Regions from separate parts of the Stenotrophomonas sp. YJH_SMC_106-19 genome, predicted to be linked through region 1. Evidence: predicted binding sites of a transcription regulator. Region 1 holds the regulator's gene; the other holds the start of a gene.
What was found. Region 1 encodes HrcA, which represses chaperone genes, less so after heat shock. Its sites were predicted from a motif close to TTNGCACTCNNNNNNNNNGAGTGCNAA; they were not measured.
Positions count from the first base shown of each region.

Region 1 (7,609 bases):
GCGTCGCTGAGCCGGTCCTGGCCAGGCGCGATCAGCACGCCGGGCTGGCCATCGAAGGTCAGCGCCTGCGGCACCTCGCCCGGATGTGCCGCCAGGGTGGCCCGGCCCACCCGCAGTGGCTGTGTCCCGTAGGCGTTGCTCAAGCGGACACGCAGGCGCGAGCCGCCCAGGCTGATGCGGACGGTCTGGCGGAAGGTCTGGTCGGCCAGCTCTGCGGGGATCAGCGTCGGAAACAGGAAGTCTGCCTGCCAAACCGGTTGTGGACTGGCTTGCCAGCTGGCCACCCAGTGCCGGGGAGGGGCGGCCGTGGCGCTGGCTGCTGCGGACAGGGTGAGCAGGGCAGCGGTGGTCAACGTGCTCAGGCGGTTCATCGGAAGGGTCCGTCGGAAGGAGGGGCCATGGTGTCCCTGCCGCTTTCTGTGAACTAGACTGCGCCTGGATAATCATCTGTGAACTGGATTCATCACCATGGCGCGACCCGACATCAATCGCTCCGGCGAGCTGGAAGTGTTCGTGAGGGTGATCGAAACCGGCGGATTCTCCGCGGCGGCCCGCAGCCTGGACATGACGCCCTCGGCGGTCAGCAAGCTGGTGGCGCGGCTGGAGCAGCGGCTGGGCACGCGCCTGCTGCAGCGATCCACCCGCCAGCTGCAGCTGACCCCGGAGGGCTGCGCCTTCTACGAGCGCGGGCTGCGCGTGCTTGCTGACCTGGAAGAGGCCGAGCGCTGTGCGAGCGCGCATGCCGAACCGCGCGGGCGGCTGCGGGTGAATGCCAACGTGCCCTTCGGCCAGCATTTCCTGCTGCCGTTGCTGCCCATGTTCCTGCAGCAGCACCCGCAGGTGGGGGTGGACCTGACCCTGACCGATGAAGTGATCGATCTGCTCGAGCAGCGCACCGATGTGGCCGTGCGGGCCGGTCCGCTGAAGAGTTCCAGCCTGGTGGCACGACGGTTGGGGGCGACGCGGATGATGATCGTGGCCTCACCCGGCTATGCGCAGCGACACGGTCTGCCTGGCAACGTCGACGACCTGCAGACGCACAACCGGCTGGACATCGGCCATGCGCGGGCGATGCAGGGGTGGCCGCTGCTGCAGGGCGGCCAGGTGCTGCGCGTGCCCACCAGCGGCAATGCGCGCGCCAGCAACGGCGATGCCCTGCGGCAGCTGGTGCTGGGAGGGCTCGGGCTGGCCCGGCTGGCCGCGTTCCAGGTCAGGGACGACATAGCGGCCGGGCGGCTGCTGCCGGTGCTGGAAGAGGCCAATCCCGGCGATCTGGAAGAGGTGCACGCGGTATTCCTGGGGCAGGGTGGCTATCTGCCGCTGCGGGTGCGTGCGTTCCTGGATTTCCTGGTGGAAACGGTGGATCTGGCGCGGCCGCTGGGGTGAACCTGCGGTGGGACGGACCGGGCGTCGCTCGACGCCGCCGGCGTCAGACCTGCAGCAGCTTGCGGGCGGCCGCGCGCGCTTCCTTGCTCACTTCGACGCCACCGAGCATGCGTGCCAGTTCTTCCTCGCGTGCCTTGAGGTCCAGCTTCTCCACCGCACTCTGGGTCATGCCTTCCACCGGTGCCTTGCTGACCCGGTAGTGGGCATGGCCCTTGGACGCGACCTGCGGCAGGTGGGTCACGCACAGCACCTGGCGCTTCTCGCCAAGGGCGCGCAGTTTCTGGCCGACGATGTCGGCCACCGCGCCACCGATGCCCGAGTCGACTTCGTCGAACACCATGGTCGGCACGGCGTCCAGGTCGAGCGCGGCCACTTCGATTGCCAGCGAGATGCGCGACAGTTCGCCACCCGAGGCCACCTTGCGCAGGGCGCGTGGTGGTTGACCGGCGTTGGCCGCGACCAGGAACTCCACGCGTTCGGCGCCCTGCGGGTCGGGCTTGCCGCCGTCCTGGGGTTCCAGCTCGATCAGGAACTGGCCACCGCCCATGCCCAGCTCGGCGATGATGCCGGTGGTGGTGGTCGACAGCGCGGCCGCCGCACTGCGCCGGCTTGCGGTCAGTGCTTCGGCCTGCACCCGCCAGGCGGCCGCGGCCTTGTCGATCTCGCCGGCCAGGCGCTGCAGCCGTTCGTCTGCGCCGCGCAGCTGCTCCACTTCGGCATGCATGCGCTCGCGCTGCGCGCCCAGTTCGTCCATCGGCACGCGATGCTTGCGCGCAAGGTCGTGCAGGCGGCCGAGACGGCGCTCGTTCTCCTCGAACTGTTCGGGGTCGGCATCCAGGTCGTCGTGCACGCGGTCGAGCAGTGACAGGGCTTCGTGCAGCTGGATCGACGCGTTTTCGATCAGGCTGTCCACCTCGCCCAGGCGCGGGTCGTGTTCGATCAGCCGGGCCAGTTCGTGCCGCACCTGCTGCAGCTGATCCAGCGCCGAGCTGCCCTCGTCGCCGTTGAGCTGGTTGCTGGCGGCCTGGCAGGCGGTCAGCAGCGCGCTGGCATGGGCCTGGCGCCGATGACTGGCGCCCAGCGCGAGGATCGATTCGGGCTCCAGATCCTCACGGTCCAGTTCGCGCAGCTGATGCTCGAGGAAACCGATACGGTCACTGACGTCGCCCTGCTGCGACAGCGCCAGGGATTCATCGACCAGTGCCTGCCAGGCGGCTGCGGCGCGGCGGACCTGACGGCGCTCTTCCTCGTTGCCGGCATAGGCATCGAGCAGGGCCAGCTGGGAAGGACGCGCCAGCAGGGCCTGCTGTTCATGCTGGCCGTGGATTTCCACCAGCAGCGCGGCCAGTTCGCCCAGCTGGGCGAGGGTGACCGGGCGGCCGTTGATCCAGGCCCGCGAACCGCCGTCGGCGCGGATCACGCGGCGCAGCTGGCACTGGTCCTCATCGTCCAGCTCGTTGTCGGCCAGCCACTGGCGTGCGGCCTGCAGATGCTCCAGCGCGAACTCGGCCGACAGCTCGGCACGGGCGGCACCGTGGCGGACCACGCCACTGTCGGCGCGCAGGCCGGACAGGAAGCCCAGCGCGTCGACCATCAGCGACTTGCCGGCGCCGGTCTCGCCTGAAACCACGGTCATGCCAGGCCCGAATTCAAGTTCGGTGGCGCGGACGACGGCGAAATCCTTGATCGATAGGTGTCTGAGCATGGGTCTGGGGGTAGCTGAGCCGCGCAACGCTAGCACGCGCACGCGGGCGGTCCAATGGCTTGCCAAGGTGATCCGGCGCCATTATCTAGTCTCCGTGTCTCACAGGTTGATTCCATGCACGGTTCCGCCGACCAACTCGCCCCGCGCGCGCGCCATCTGCTGCGCACGCTGATCGCGCGCCACATCCAGGATGGTGAGCCCGTGGGCTCGCAGACGCTGGCGCGCGTGGCCGGGCTGGAAGTCAGTCCGGCCACCATCCGCAACATCCTCGGCGACCTGGAGGACCTGGGCCTGCTGGCGTCGCCGCATACCTCCGCCGGGCGGATCCCGACCGCGCATGGCTACCGGGTGTTTGTCGACAGCCTGCTGCAGATGCAGCCGCCGGGCGAGGGCGAGCTGGCCCGCTTGCGCCAGGAACTGGCCGGTGGCGGCAGCACCCAGGCCCTGCTCGGCAGTGCCTCCGAGCTGCTGTCGGCGATGAGCCACTTCGTCGGCGTGGTCAGCGCGCCGCGGCGCGAGCAGTTCGCCTTCCGCCAGATCGATTTCGTGGCGCTGGACGGCCGCCGGGTGCTGGCGATCCTGGTGTTCGCCGACAACGAGGTCCAGAACCGGGTGATCGAAACCCGCCAGGACTTCGCCCCGGGCCAGCTGGAGCAGGTCGCCAATTACCTCAACGCCCATTTCGCCGGGCTGCCGCTGGCGGAGATCCGGGCGCGCCTGCTGCTGGAGCTGCGCGATGCCCGTTCCGAGCTGGAGCAGCTGCTGGCGCACAGCATCGAACTGGCCGAGCAGGCCCTGCAGCCCGCGGCCGACGACATGCTGGTGGCGGGCCAGACCCGCCTGATGGGGGTCCAAGACCTGTCCGACCTGGAGCGCCTGCGTGAACTGTTCGAGCTGTTCTCCAGCAAGCGCGAGATCCTGCAGCTGCTGGAGCGGACCATCCAGGCCCCGGGCGTGCGCATCTTCATCGGCGAAGAGACCGGGATGATGCCGCTGCAGGGGGTTTCGCTGGTGACCGCCCCGTATGCGGCCAATGGGCAGGTGCTGGGCGTGCTGGGGGTGATCGGGCCGAAGCGGATGGCCTACGACCGCATGATCCCGCTGGTACAGGCCACCGCCGACGTGCTGGGCGCGGCCTTTTCACCGACCGGGCGCGGATCCGGTGCCGCGGACGCTTGAAACGCAGCATCCCGCCCACACTAGGGTGGGTGGAGGCGGGGAGTGACCGCCAGGGACCCAGACATGAACCACGAACATCCAGATTTCGAATCCCAGCAGAGCGCCGCCGACGCGGCCGCCGCAGCAGGCGTCAATGACGAAGTGGAGCGCCTGCGCGCGGAAGTCGAGCAGGTCAGGGCCGATGCGCTGCGTGAGCGCGCCGACCTGGAGAACCAGCGCAAGCGCGTGGCCCGCGACATCGAGCAGGCCCGCAAGTTCGCCAACGAGAAGCTGCTGGGCGAACTGCTGCCCGTGTTCGACAGCCTGGATGCCGGCCTGAAGGCCGCCGGCGACGACCCGCACCCGCTGCGCGAGGGCCTGGAGCTGACCTACAAGCAGTTGCTGAAGGTCGCCGCCGATAACGGCCTGGTCCTGATTGACCCGACCGGCCAGCCGTTCAACCCGGAGCACCACCAGGCGATCAGCCAGGTGCCGGCCCCGGACGCCGCCCCGGGCAGCGTGGTGACCGTGTTCCAGAAGGGCTATCTGCTCAACGAGCGCCTGCTGCGGCCGGCGCTGGTGGTGGTGGCCGCCGACTGAGCGGTCGATCCGGGAGCGGCCGCCGGGCATGGCCCGGCGCTACCCCCGGATCGTCATCGCCGGGCAATGCCCGGCGAACCTTGAACGGCTGAACACAGCGTTCGGGAGATGGCTTGAATGTTCCACGAGCCTCCCCCACATCCCATTCATCCACCGGCCGAGCGGCCGGACTGACATCCACACAGCATTTCTCAGGAGTCTCCCCCATGGGCAAGATCATTGGTATCGACCTCGGCACCACCAACTCGTGCGTGGCGATCATGGACGGCGGCAAGGCCCGCGTCATCGAGAATTCGGAAGGCGATCGCACCACCCCGTCGATCGTCGCCTACACCAAGGACGGCGAAGTCCTGGTCGGTGCCTCGGCCAAGCGCCAGGCGGTGACCAACCCGAAGAACACCTTCTACGCGGTGAAGCGCCTGATCGGCCGCAAGTTCACCGACGCCGAGGTGCAGAAGGACATCGCCCACGTCCCGTACAGCATCCTCGCCCATGACAATGGTGATGCGTGGGTGGCCACCAGCGATGCCAAGAAGATGGCGCCGCAGGAAATCTCGGCCAAGGTACTGGAGAAGATGAAGAAGACCGCCGAGGACTTCCTCGGTGAGAAGGTCACCGAAGCGGTCATCACCGTGCCGGCCTACTTCAACGACAGCCAGCGCCAGGCCACCAAGGATGCTGGCCGCATCGCGGGCCTGGACGTCAAGCGCATCATCAACGAGCCGACCGCGGCCGCGCTGGCCTATGGCCTGGACAAGGGCGACAACAAGGATCGCAAGATCGTTGTGTACGACCTGGGCGGCGGTACCTTCGACGTCTCGGTGATCGAGATCGCCAACGTCGACGGCGAGAAGCAGTTCGAAGTGCTGGCCACCAACGGCGACACCTTCCTGGGCGGCGAAGACTTCGACAACCGCGTCATCGAGTACCTGGTGGAAGAGTTCAACAAGGACCAGGGCATCGACCTGCGCAAGGATCCGCTGGCTCTGCAGCGCCTGAAGGACGCTGCCGAGCGTGCCAAGATCGAGCTGTCCAGCGCCCAGCAGACCGAAGTGAACCTGCCGTACGTCACCGCTGACGCGTCGGGTCCGAAGCACCTGAACATCAAGCTGACCCGCGCCAAGCTGGAAGCGCTGGTGGAAGACCTGATCAAGAAGTCGATCGAGCCGTGCCGCGTCGCCCTGAACGATGCCGGCCTGCGTTCGAGCGACATCAGCGAAGTGATCCTGGTCGGCGGCCAGACCCGCATGCCGAAGGTGCAGCAGGCGGTGACCGAGTTCTTCGGCAAGGAGCCGCGCAAGGACGTCAACCCGGACGAAGCCGTGGCACTGGGTGCGGCGATCCAGGGTGGCGTGCTGGGCGGCGACGTCAAGGACGTGCTGCTGCTGGACGTGACCCCGCTGTCGCTGGGCATCGAAACCATGGGCGGCGTGTTCACCAAGATCATCGAGAAGAACACCACCATCCCGACCAAGGCCTCGCAGGTGTTCTCCACCGCCGAGGACAACCAGTCGGCCGTGACCGTGCACGTGCTGCAGGGTGAGCGCGAACAGGCCCGCTTCAACAAGTCGCTGGCCAAGTTCGACCTGTCCGGCATCGAGCCGGCGCCGCGTGGCCTGCCGCAGGTGGAAGTGTCCTTCGACATCGACGCCAACGGCATCCTGCATGTGTCGGCCAAGGACAAGAAGACCAACAAGGAACAGAAGGTCGAGATCAAGGCCGGCTCGGGCCTGTCCGAGGAAGAGATCGCCCGCATGGTCGCCGACGCGGAAGCCAACCGCGAAGAAGACAAGAAGTTCCAGGAACTGGTGCAGGCCCGCAACCAGGCCGATGCCCTGATCCACGGCACCCGCAGCGCCATCACCGAGCACGGCAGCAAGGTCGGCGGCGATGTCATCGGCAAGGTGGAAGCGGCTCTGGCCGATCTTGAAACCGCGATGAAGGGCGACGACAAGGCACAGATCGAAGCCAAGTCGAAGGTGCTGGAGGAAGCCGGCCAGTCGCTGTTCGCCGCAGCGTCGGCAGAGCAGGGCGGTGCCCCGGGCGCCGATGCCGGCAATGCGGGCAAGGGCAACGACGACGTGGTGGACGCCGAGTTCACCGAAGTCAAGGACGACAAGAAGTCCTGATCCGGACCGACGCGGGACGCTGCCTGGCAGCGTCCCGTTGTCGCATCAGGGTCCTGACCGCCTCCGGCGCGTCGGGGCGCCCGACGCAAGAGCGGACCTGGTTCCGCTCTTCCGCTTTGACGAATCCCGACATTCCGGAAGCCGATTCACGATATGAGCAAGCGCGATTACTACGAAGTGCTGGGCGTGGCCCGCACCGCCAACGAAGAAGAGCTGAAGAAGGCTTACCGCCGCTGCGCGATGAAGTTCCATCCGGACCGAAATCCGGGTGATGCGGCCGCCGAAGCCTCCTTCAAGGAGTGCAAGGAAGCCTACGAGGTGCTGTCCGACGGCAACAAGCGCCGGATGTATGACAGCCACGGTCATGCCGCGTTCGAGCACGGCATGGGCGGGGGCGGTCCGGGTGGTCCGGACATGAACGATATCTTCGGCGACATCTTCGGCAACATCTTCGGTGGTGCCGGCGGCGGTCCGCGCCAGGCACGCCGCGGTGCCGACATCGGTTACGTGATGGAGCTGGACCTGGAAGAAGCGGTGCGTGGCGTCGAGCGCCGCATCGAGATCCCGACCCTGGCCGAATGCGGCGATTGCGATGGCAGCGGCTCGGAAGACGGCAAGGTGGAGACCTGCA
Region 1 covers NZ_JCAFRQ010000002.1:433,589-441,197, forward strand. Annotated here, with positions in the region: gene AC5P5M_RS09630 (SGNH/GDSL hydrolase family protein) at 1-371, opposite strand, end outside; gene AC5P5M_RS09635 (LysR family transcriptional regulator) at 469-1,386, shown strand; gene recN (DNA repair protein RecN) at 1,430-3,091, opposite strand; gene hrcA (heat-inducible transcriptional repressor HrcA) at 3,206-4,270, shown strand; gene grpE (nucleotide exchange factor GrpE) at 4,334-4,849, shown strand; gene dnaK (molecular chaperone DnaK) at 5,056-6,978, shown strand; gene dnaJ (molecular chaperone DnaJ) at 7,132-7,609, shown strand, end outside.

Region 2 (7,609 bases), on a different contig from region 1:
ATGCGGTGGGCAACACGCTGGTGTGCGTCGAACAAGGCCAACGCTGCGTAGTGTTCCTGGGCAACGATGTGCGCGCCGAAGCGACCTTTCCGGCACTGGTGCGCTTCGTGCTGGGCGAGACGGGGGTGCCGTGGGATTGGGAATACGGCAACAAGAGCTTTGTCAGATGACGACAAAGATCCCCACCTCGCGGCGGGGGCCACTACTCCGGAATGTGGTAATTGCGGGCTTGATCGAACGCGTCGTACCCAGCAGCGACAGCTGGATCTTCATACGCTGCAACCTGGTCTTCACCTGTGCGTACTCCATCCAATCCGCGGAGCCCATCGATACGTTGGGACCACACATGACGATCGAGTTGCGGGCCAATATAGGGCCGCAGGTATCCGTCAAGATGCCCTTGGTCCGGCGACTCGATTTCCGCAGTCAATGCGGCGAGATAAGAATCTTTCCGGGTAGCAGTCCAGTTCACTGAAAACCCGGCGCGATGACAGAGCTCTGCGTGCACCAGTAGCATCGCGCGCCCATTGCCATCGAGAAAGGGATGGGCGTATGCGAACAATCCCATGATGAGACCCGGTGCATCAGCGATCCGCCCCTTCTCCTGCGCCAGATGTAGCGCATGCACCACTGCCCGCTGGGACTCGAATGGATGACAGAAGTGAACGTGCCCCTTGGTTACGTGCTTGTCTGGCGCGACCGTTGCGCGGTCCATTCCCGCCCACGGGTACAGGCCTTCGAACAGAATCTGATGGACCCTGAGGAAGGCGGCATAGTCGATATGCGCAGCTTGCTCGAGATACTTCAAGGCCTTGGGCAGCTGAGCGCGAAACAATTGATGCTCCGCGATCTTGATCAACTCAAGGTCTTTCTCGCCTGCATGATTTCGCAGGTATCCCACCGCCTCATAGTCACCGAACGGATCAAACACCTTTGAGCCTGTGATGCGCCATCACCAGCTTTACCATTTCCTGACCGGAGAGCTTGTCCTCGCGGGTCAATGCGACCAGCAGATCATCGGTGTCATCACTCTGCACGGTGTCGCCCGCCAGTGATGTCACTGCACTGGCCCAGCTATCCATGTAACGCGCCGCGTACTGTACGCCTTCACGTTTGGCGAGCCGACGCGCCAATTTGGTAATCGCCGTAACAACGTTGCCGCGCGCCGATCCATGCTCTTTCGTTGCCAGAAGACCAGCGCGTCCGAGCCGCGCCACAGTGCCCGGATGCGCATAGATACCGCGCTCAAGACGCTCAAGCTGGTGGCTCTCAACCAAGGCCCGCAAGGCTTCAGTGACCTGCGTACGTCCACCCAGATCATTGAACTCGGAACGCAAGAAAACCCCCGGCCTAGCAGGGTCAATCTGGCGCAGGATCCGGCCCTTGATATCCATGTAACCATGCTAGCACATCCGAATTAAGGCGCCATGTATCAATAACTTAAGCATCATCCAGGCGTCCGGCCTGCCCCCAGCCGCCCACAAAAAAAACCCCGCCTTGCGGCGGGGTTTTTCACTTCATCGGGAACAGCGGACCTTAGAAGTCCATGCCGCCCATGCCACCCATGCCGCCCATGCCACCGGCGCCGCCCAGGGCCGGCTCGTCCTTCTTCGGAGCTTCGGCAACCATGGCTTCGGTGGTGATCATCAGGCCAGCGATCGAGGCCGCGTTCTGCAGCGCCGAACGGGTCACCTTGGTCGGGTCCAGGATGCCGAACTGCAGCATGTCGCCGAACTCACCGGTGGCGGCGTTGTAGCCGAAGCTGCCGCTGCCTTCCTTGACCTTGTTGACGATGACGGACGGCTCTTCGCCGGCGTTGGCGACGATCTCGCGCAGCGGGGCTTCCATCGCGCGCAGGGCGATCTGGATGCCGTGGTTCTGGTCTTCGTTGGCGCCCTTCAGGCCGGCCAACGCGGTGACCGCACGGACCAGTGCAACGCCGCCGCCCGGAACCACGCCTTCTTCAACGGCTGCACGGGTAGCGTGCAGGGCGTCGTCGACGCGATCCTTCTTTTCCTTCATTTCGATTTCGGTGGACGCACCCACCTTGATCACGGCAACGCCGCCAGCCAGCTTGGCCACGCGTTCCTGCAGCTTCTCGCGGTCGTAATCCGAGGAGGTGTCCTGGATCTGGGTCTTGATCTGCGCAACGCGCGATTCGACCGCAGCCTTGTCGCCCACGCCGTCGATGATGGTGGTGTTCTCCTTGGAGACCTGCACCTTCTTGGCGCGGCCCAGGTCCTTGATGGTGGCCTTCTCCAGCGACAGGCCCACTTCTTCGGAGATCACGGTGCCGCCGGTCAGCACGGCCATGTCTTCCAGCATCGCCTTGCGACGATCGCCGAAGCCCGGGGCCTTCACGGCCACGACCTTGACGATGCCACGGATGGTGTTGACCACCAGGGTCGCCAGCGCTTCGCCTTCGACTTCCTCGGCCACGATCAGCAGCGGCTTGCCGGCCTTGGCGACGCCTTCCAGCACCGGCAGCAGGTCACGGACGTTGGAGATCTTCTTGTCGTGCAGCAGGATGAACGGGTCATCCAGGTCAGCGGTCTGCGACTGCTGGTTGTTGATGAAGTACGGGGACAGGTAGCCGCGGTCGAACTGCATGCCCTTGACCACGTCCAGCTCGTTGTCCAGGCCCGAGCCTTCTTCAACGGTGATCACGCCTTCCTTGCCGACTTCCTTCATCGCGTCAGCGATGATCTGGCCGATCGACTCGTCCGAGTTGGCCGAGATGGTGCCGACCTGGGCGATCGCCTTGTCGTCAGCGGTCGGCTTGGAGATGTTCTTCAGCTCGGTGACGGCAGCCACGACGGCCTTGTCGATACCGCGCTTGAGGTCCATCGGGTTCATGCCGGCAGCAACGGCCTTGGCGCCTTCGCGGATCAGGGCCTGGGCCAGCACGGTGGCGGTGGTGGTGCCGTCGCCGGCGTCGTCGTTGGTGCGCGAAGCAACTTCCTTCACCATCTGCGCGCCCATGTTCTCGAACTTGTCAGCCAGTTCGATTTCCTTGGCGACGGAGACGCCGTCCTTGGTGATGGTCGGGGCGCCGAAGCTCTTCTCGAGCACGACATTGCGGCCCTTCGGGCCGAGGGTGGCCTTGACGGCATTGGCGAGAACGTTGACGCCGCGCACCATGCGCGAACGGGCGTCTTCACCGAAACGGATATCCTTGGCAGCCATTGCAATTACCTCATTGGTCGCGCCGGGCCGTGCCCGGCGGCTGGGATGTGGGGATCAGGTTGAAACAGGTCGCGGCGGGGCTCAGCCGATGACGGCGAGCACGTCGTCTTCGCGCAGGACCTTGTACTCGACGCCTTCGCTCTTGTACGAGCTGCCGGCGTACTGGCCGTAGATGACCTTGTCACCGACCTTCAGCGACGGCGCGCGCACGCTGCCGTTGTCCAGCGGCTTGCCGGGGCCGACGGCCACGACTTCACCCTTGGTGGACTTTTCCTTGGCCGAGTCGGGGATGACGATGCCACCGGCGGAGATTTCGTCGGCTTCGATCGGCTTGACCACAACGCGGTCGTGCAGCGGCTTGATGCTCATAGGAGACCTCTTAAGTGATTGATTGGTCTAAAAAAGTCCGGCGATGTTAGCACTCGCACCAGGCGAGTGCCAGAACCGCACGTGAAGAAACCCGACAAGGTCGGGAGCACGGCAGAGATGGAGCCCCCCGGGAGGCTTTCAAGGGGCGTCGCGAAAAAAGTTTCCGCGCCGGACGCTGCGGCAGTGCGGTGGGGTGGCCCCGAATTAGGTGACCAACGTCGCACTGTCAGATATCTGACGTTCATTTACGACAAAGTGTCACTGGATCGGCCTTAGGCTCGGCCGCGCATTCCCAATCACAAGGAGTCGTCGATGCGATTGCTGTCCCCGCTCGCCACCGCCTGCGTGCTGGCCCTGGCCACCGCGCCGGCCCAGGCCGAGGTCTTCATCAACGAACTGCATTACGACGACAGCACCGCAGCCGGTGACGTCGGCGAGGCGATCGAGGTCGTGGCCACCGCCGGCGAGGATCTGTCCGGCTATCGGCTGTATCTCTACAACGGCAGCACGCCGTCGGCCGCTTCGGTGTACGCCAACACGGCCGTCCCTGCCGGCAGCGCCGCCGGGTGCGGCAGCGCCACCCTGGCCGTGGTCAGCTATCCGACCAACGGCATCCAGAACGGCCCCAACGACGGCATCGCGCTGGTCGACGCCAGCGGCAAGGTGGTCCAGTTCCTCAGCTATGAGGGCACGATCACTGCCTCCGGCGGTCCTGCCGCAGGCATGACCAGCCAGAACATTCCGGTGGCCGAGACCAACAGCACGGCCCCTGGCACCTCACTGCAGCTGACGGGCAGCGGCAGCCAGTACGCCCACTTCACTTGGGCCGAATCGGCGACGCACACCTTCGGCAGCTGCAACAACGGCCAGACCTTCAGCGGTGGGGGTACGCCCGGTCCCAATACGCCGCCATCGGTGTCCACCACCACCCCCGCCCAGGGCAGCAGCACGTTCCCGGCCGCGGCCGATCTGGAAGTGGTGTTCAGCGAGACGGTGAACCTGGCCAGCGGCGCCTTCGCGCTGAGCTGCGGCGCCTCCGGCAGCGTACCGCTGACCCACCCGGCCAGCGGCAGGAGCGTGAAGCTGTCCACCAACACCGCGCTGGTGGCCGGTGAGGCCTGCCGCTTCGACATCCGCGCCGCGCGCATCACCGACCTGCAGGGCGCGCATCCGGCTGCCGACAGCCGCATCGCCTTCACCGTGGCCAGCGCCACGGGCAACCCCGATCCGGGCAATCCCGGCGTACCGGCGGGCTACTACTCCAGGGTCAACACCTCCAGCCCGAGCCAGCTGCGCTGCTCGCTGCACGCGACCATCAAGGGCCACACCGCCTATCCGTACAGCGGGTCGGGCACCAGCACCTGGACCATCCTGGAGATCGCCGACGAGGATCCGAACAATCCCAACCGCATCCTCGACGCCTATCGCAACCGCAGCTACGCCAAGGTCAGCGATCGCGCTGGCACGGGCAGCGGCCTGACCTACAACCGCGAGCACACCTGGCCGAACTCGCTGGGCTTTGCCAGCACCACCGGCGACAAGGGCCTGCCCTACGCGCCCTACACCGACACCCACATGCTGTACCTGACCGATGCGCAGTGGAATGCCGACCGCGGCAACAAGCCGTTCGGCAAGTGCGATGCCAACTGTGGCGAGCGCGCCACCGAGGCCAACAACGGCCATGGCGGCGGCAGCGGCGGCTACCCGGGCAATTCCAACTGGGTGCGCACGCCGGACGGCAACACCGGCACCTTCGAGGTGTGGGGCCATCGCAAGGGCGACATGGCGCGCGCGGTGATGTACATGGCGATCCGCTACGAGGGCGGCAAGGATGCAGCCACCGGCCAGTCCGAGCCGGACCTGGAGCTGACCGACGACCGCAGCCGGATCGTCAGGACCAGCAGTTCGCCGGCCTACATGGGCCTGCTCTCGACCCTGATCGACTGGCATCTGTCCGATCCGCCGGACGACGCCGAGCGCGCGCGCAACGACGTGATCTACAGCTTCCAGGGCAACCGCAACCCGTTCATCGACCACCCCGAGTGGGCGACGCCGGCGTTGTTCACCTCGGCCAAGCCGGCGACCTGCCAGCTGGCCAACTGACCGCGCAACGCAGCGGTCCATCGCCGCCGCCGGACCTTGATCCGGCGGCGGCCCTATACTCGACGGTCATGCCGACCGTCGATCCCGTCCTGCTGCTGTTGACCACCTGCCCGGACCGGGCCAGTGCCGAGCGCATCGCGCATGCGCTGGTCGGCGAGCGCCTGGCCGCCTGCGTGACGCGCCTGGAAGGGGCGCAGTCGACCTACCGCTGGCAGGGCGAGGTCACTACCGATGCCGAGCTGCAGCTGCTGGTGAAGACTACGGCCAGCCGCGTGGAGGCAGCGATGGCACGGATCGTCGAACTGCATCCGTATGAACTCCCCGAGTGCATCGCGGTCGAAGCCCGGGCCGGACTGCCGGCCTATCTGGATTGGATCCGGGCGCAGACCCGGGAGGACACCGCTTGATGAATCTGTTTGCCCGTGCCGCCGCGCTGTGCGCCCTGCTCTCGCTGGCCCTGCCTGCATTCGCCCTGGACGAGAAAGATCTGCTGCCGGTGGACCAGGCGTTCGCGCTCACCGCCAGTGCGCCGGAGCGGAACCAGATCCAGCTGCAGTTCAAGATCGCGCCGGGGTACTACCTCTATCGCCACCGCACCAGCGTCAAGGCCGACCCGGCCTTCAATGCCGGTGCGCTGCAGATGCCCAGCGGCACCAAGCACCACGACGATTTCTTCGGCGAGGTCGAGACCTACCGCGAACGCCTGCAGGTTTCGCTGCCGGGCGCCCCGACGGATGCGGCCGGCACCCTCAGCCTGGAAGTGCGCTACCAGGGCTGCGCCGATGCCGGTGTCTGCTACCCGCCGCAGAAGCGCGTGGTCCAGGTGACACTGCCCGGTGGTGGCGGTGGCGCCGCAGCCGCCCTGCCAACCGCGCGGGTCACCGGCGTGAACGCGTTCAACACTCCGCTTGCCGGGGCCGGCAGCGGTGGTGGCCTGCGCCTGCCCGGCAGCAGCAACAGCCAGGCGCTTCCGCTGCCCTCCGAACAAGCCTTCGGCTTCGACGCGATCGCCAGCGATGGCAACACCCTGCTGCTGCGCTTCAGTCCCGCGCCGGGCTACTACCTGTATCGCGATCGCACTTCACTGAAGCTGGAAGGCAGTGCCGGTGTGCTGGCTGATACGCCGCGCTGGCCCGCCGCGCAGTCGCATCGCGACGAGCACTTCGGCGATGTGTCGGTGTACTTCAACCAGGTCGAAGTGCCGCTGCCGCTGCGCCGCACGGTGACCGACGCGGTGGACAGCACACTGGTGGTGACCTTCCAGGGTTGCCAGACCGATGGCATCTGCTACCCGCCGATGACCCGCCGGGTGAAGCTGTCGATCCCCGCGGGAAAGATCAGCGCCCACGCCGGCCAGCCTGCGCCACGCAGCGAAATGATCCGACCGCTGCCGGCGGGCAGCGCCGCACCGCGCGAGGCGGCCAACGGCACCCCGTTGCGCCTGCTGCCGACCGTGCCGAACAGCGAACCGGCGCGTACCGATGTGGACGGCGCGCAGGCAGGGTTCGCCGCCGATGCGCGGGGCGACAACGCGCTGCGTACCCGCCCGCCGGCCACCACCCCGGATCCGGACCGTTCGTTCCTGTGGGTGCTGCTGCTGGCACTGGCCGGTGGTCTCGTACTGAACCTGATGCCCTGCGTGCTGCCGATCCTGTCGCTGAAAGTGCTGGGCCTGGCACAGAGCGGTGAGAGCGCCGAGCGCGCCCGCAGCCACGCCATGTGGTACACGCTGGGCGTACTGGTCGCCTTCGCGGTGATCGGCGCGCTGATGGTCGGCCTGCGCATGCTTGGCAATGCGGTGGGCATCGGTTTCCAGCTGCAGCACCCAGGCGTGGTCGCGGCACTGGCCTACATCATGTTTGCGGTTGGCCTGAGCCTGTCCGGCGTGTTCACCCTCGGCGGTGGCCTGGGCAACCTCGGCCAGTCACTCGCCCGTCGCAGCGGTCCGGCC
Region 2 covers NZ_JCAFRQ010000001.1:1,306,289-1,313,897, forward strand. Annotated here, with positions in the region: gene AC5P5M_RS05835 (serine hydrolase domain-containing protein) at 1-170, shown strand, start outside; gene AC5P5M_RS05840 (Fic family protein) at 203-931, opposite strand; gene AC5P5M_RS05845 (hypothetical protein) at 924-1,394, opposite strand; gene groL (chaperonin GroEL) at 1,537-3,186, opposite strand; gene AC5P5M_RS05855 (co-chaperone GroES) at 3,268-3,555, opposite strand; gene AC5P5M_RS05860 (endonuclease) at 3,868-5,658, shown strand; gene cutA (divalent-cation tolerance protein CutA) at 5,727-6,065, shown strand; gene AC5P5M_RS05870 (protein-disulfide reductase DsbD family protein) at 6,062-7,609, shown strand, end outside.
Region 2: AC5P5M_RS05855 (co-chaperone GroES) is a predicted target of HrcA. The motif match lies at 3,602-3,628, and genes of this name have one in related genera.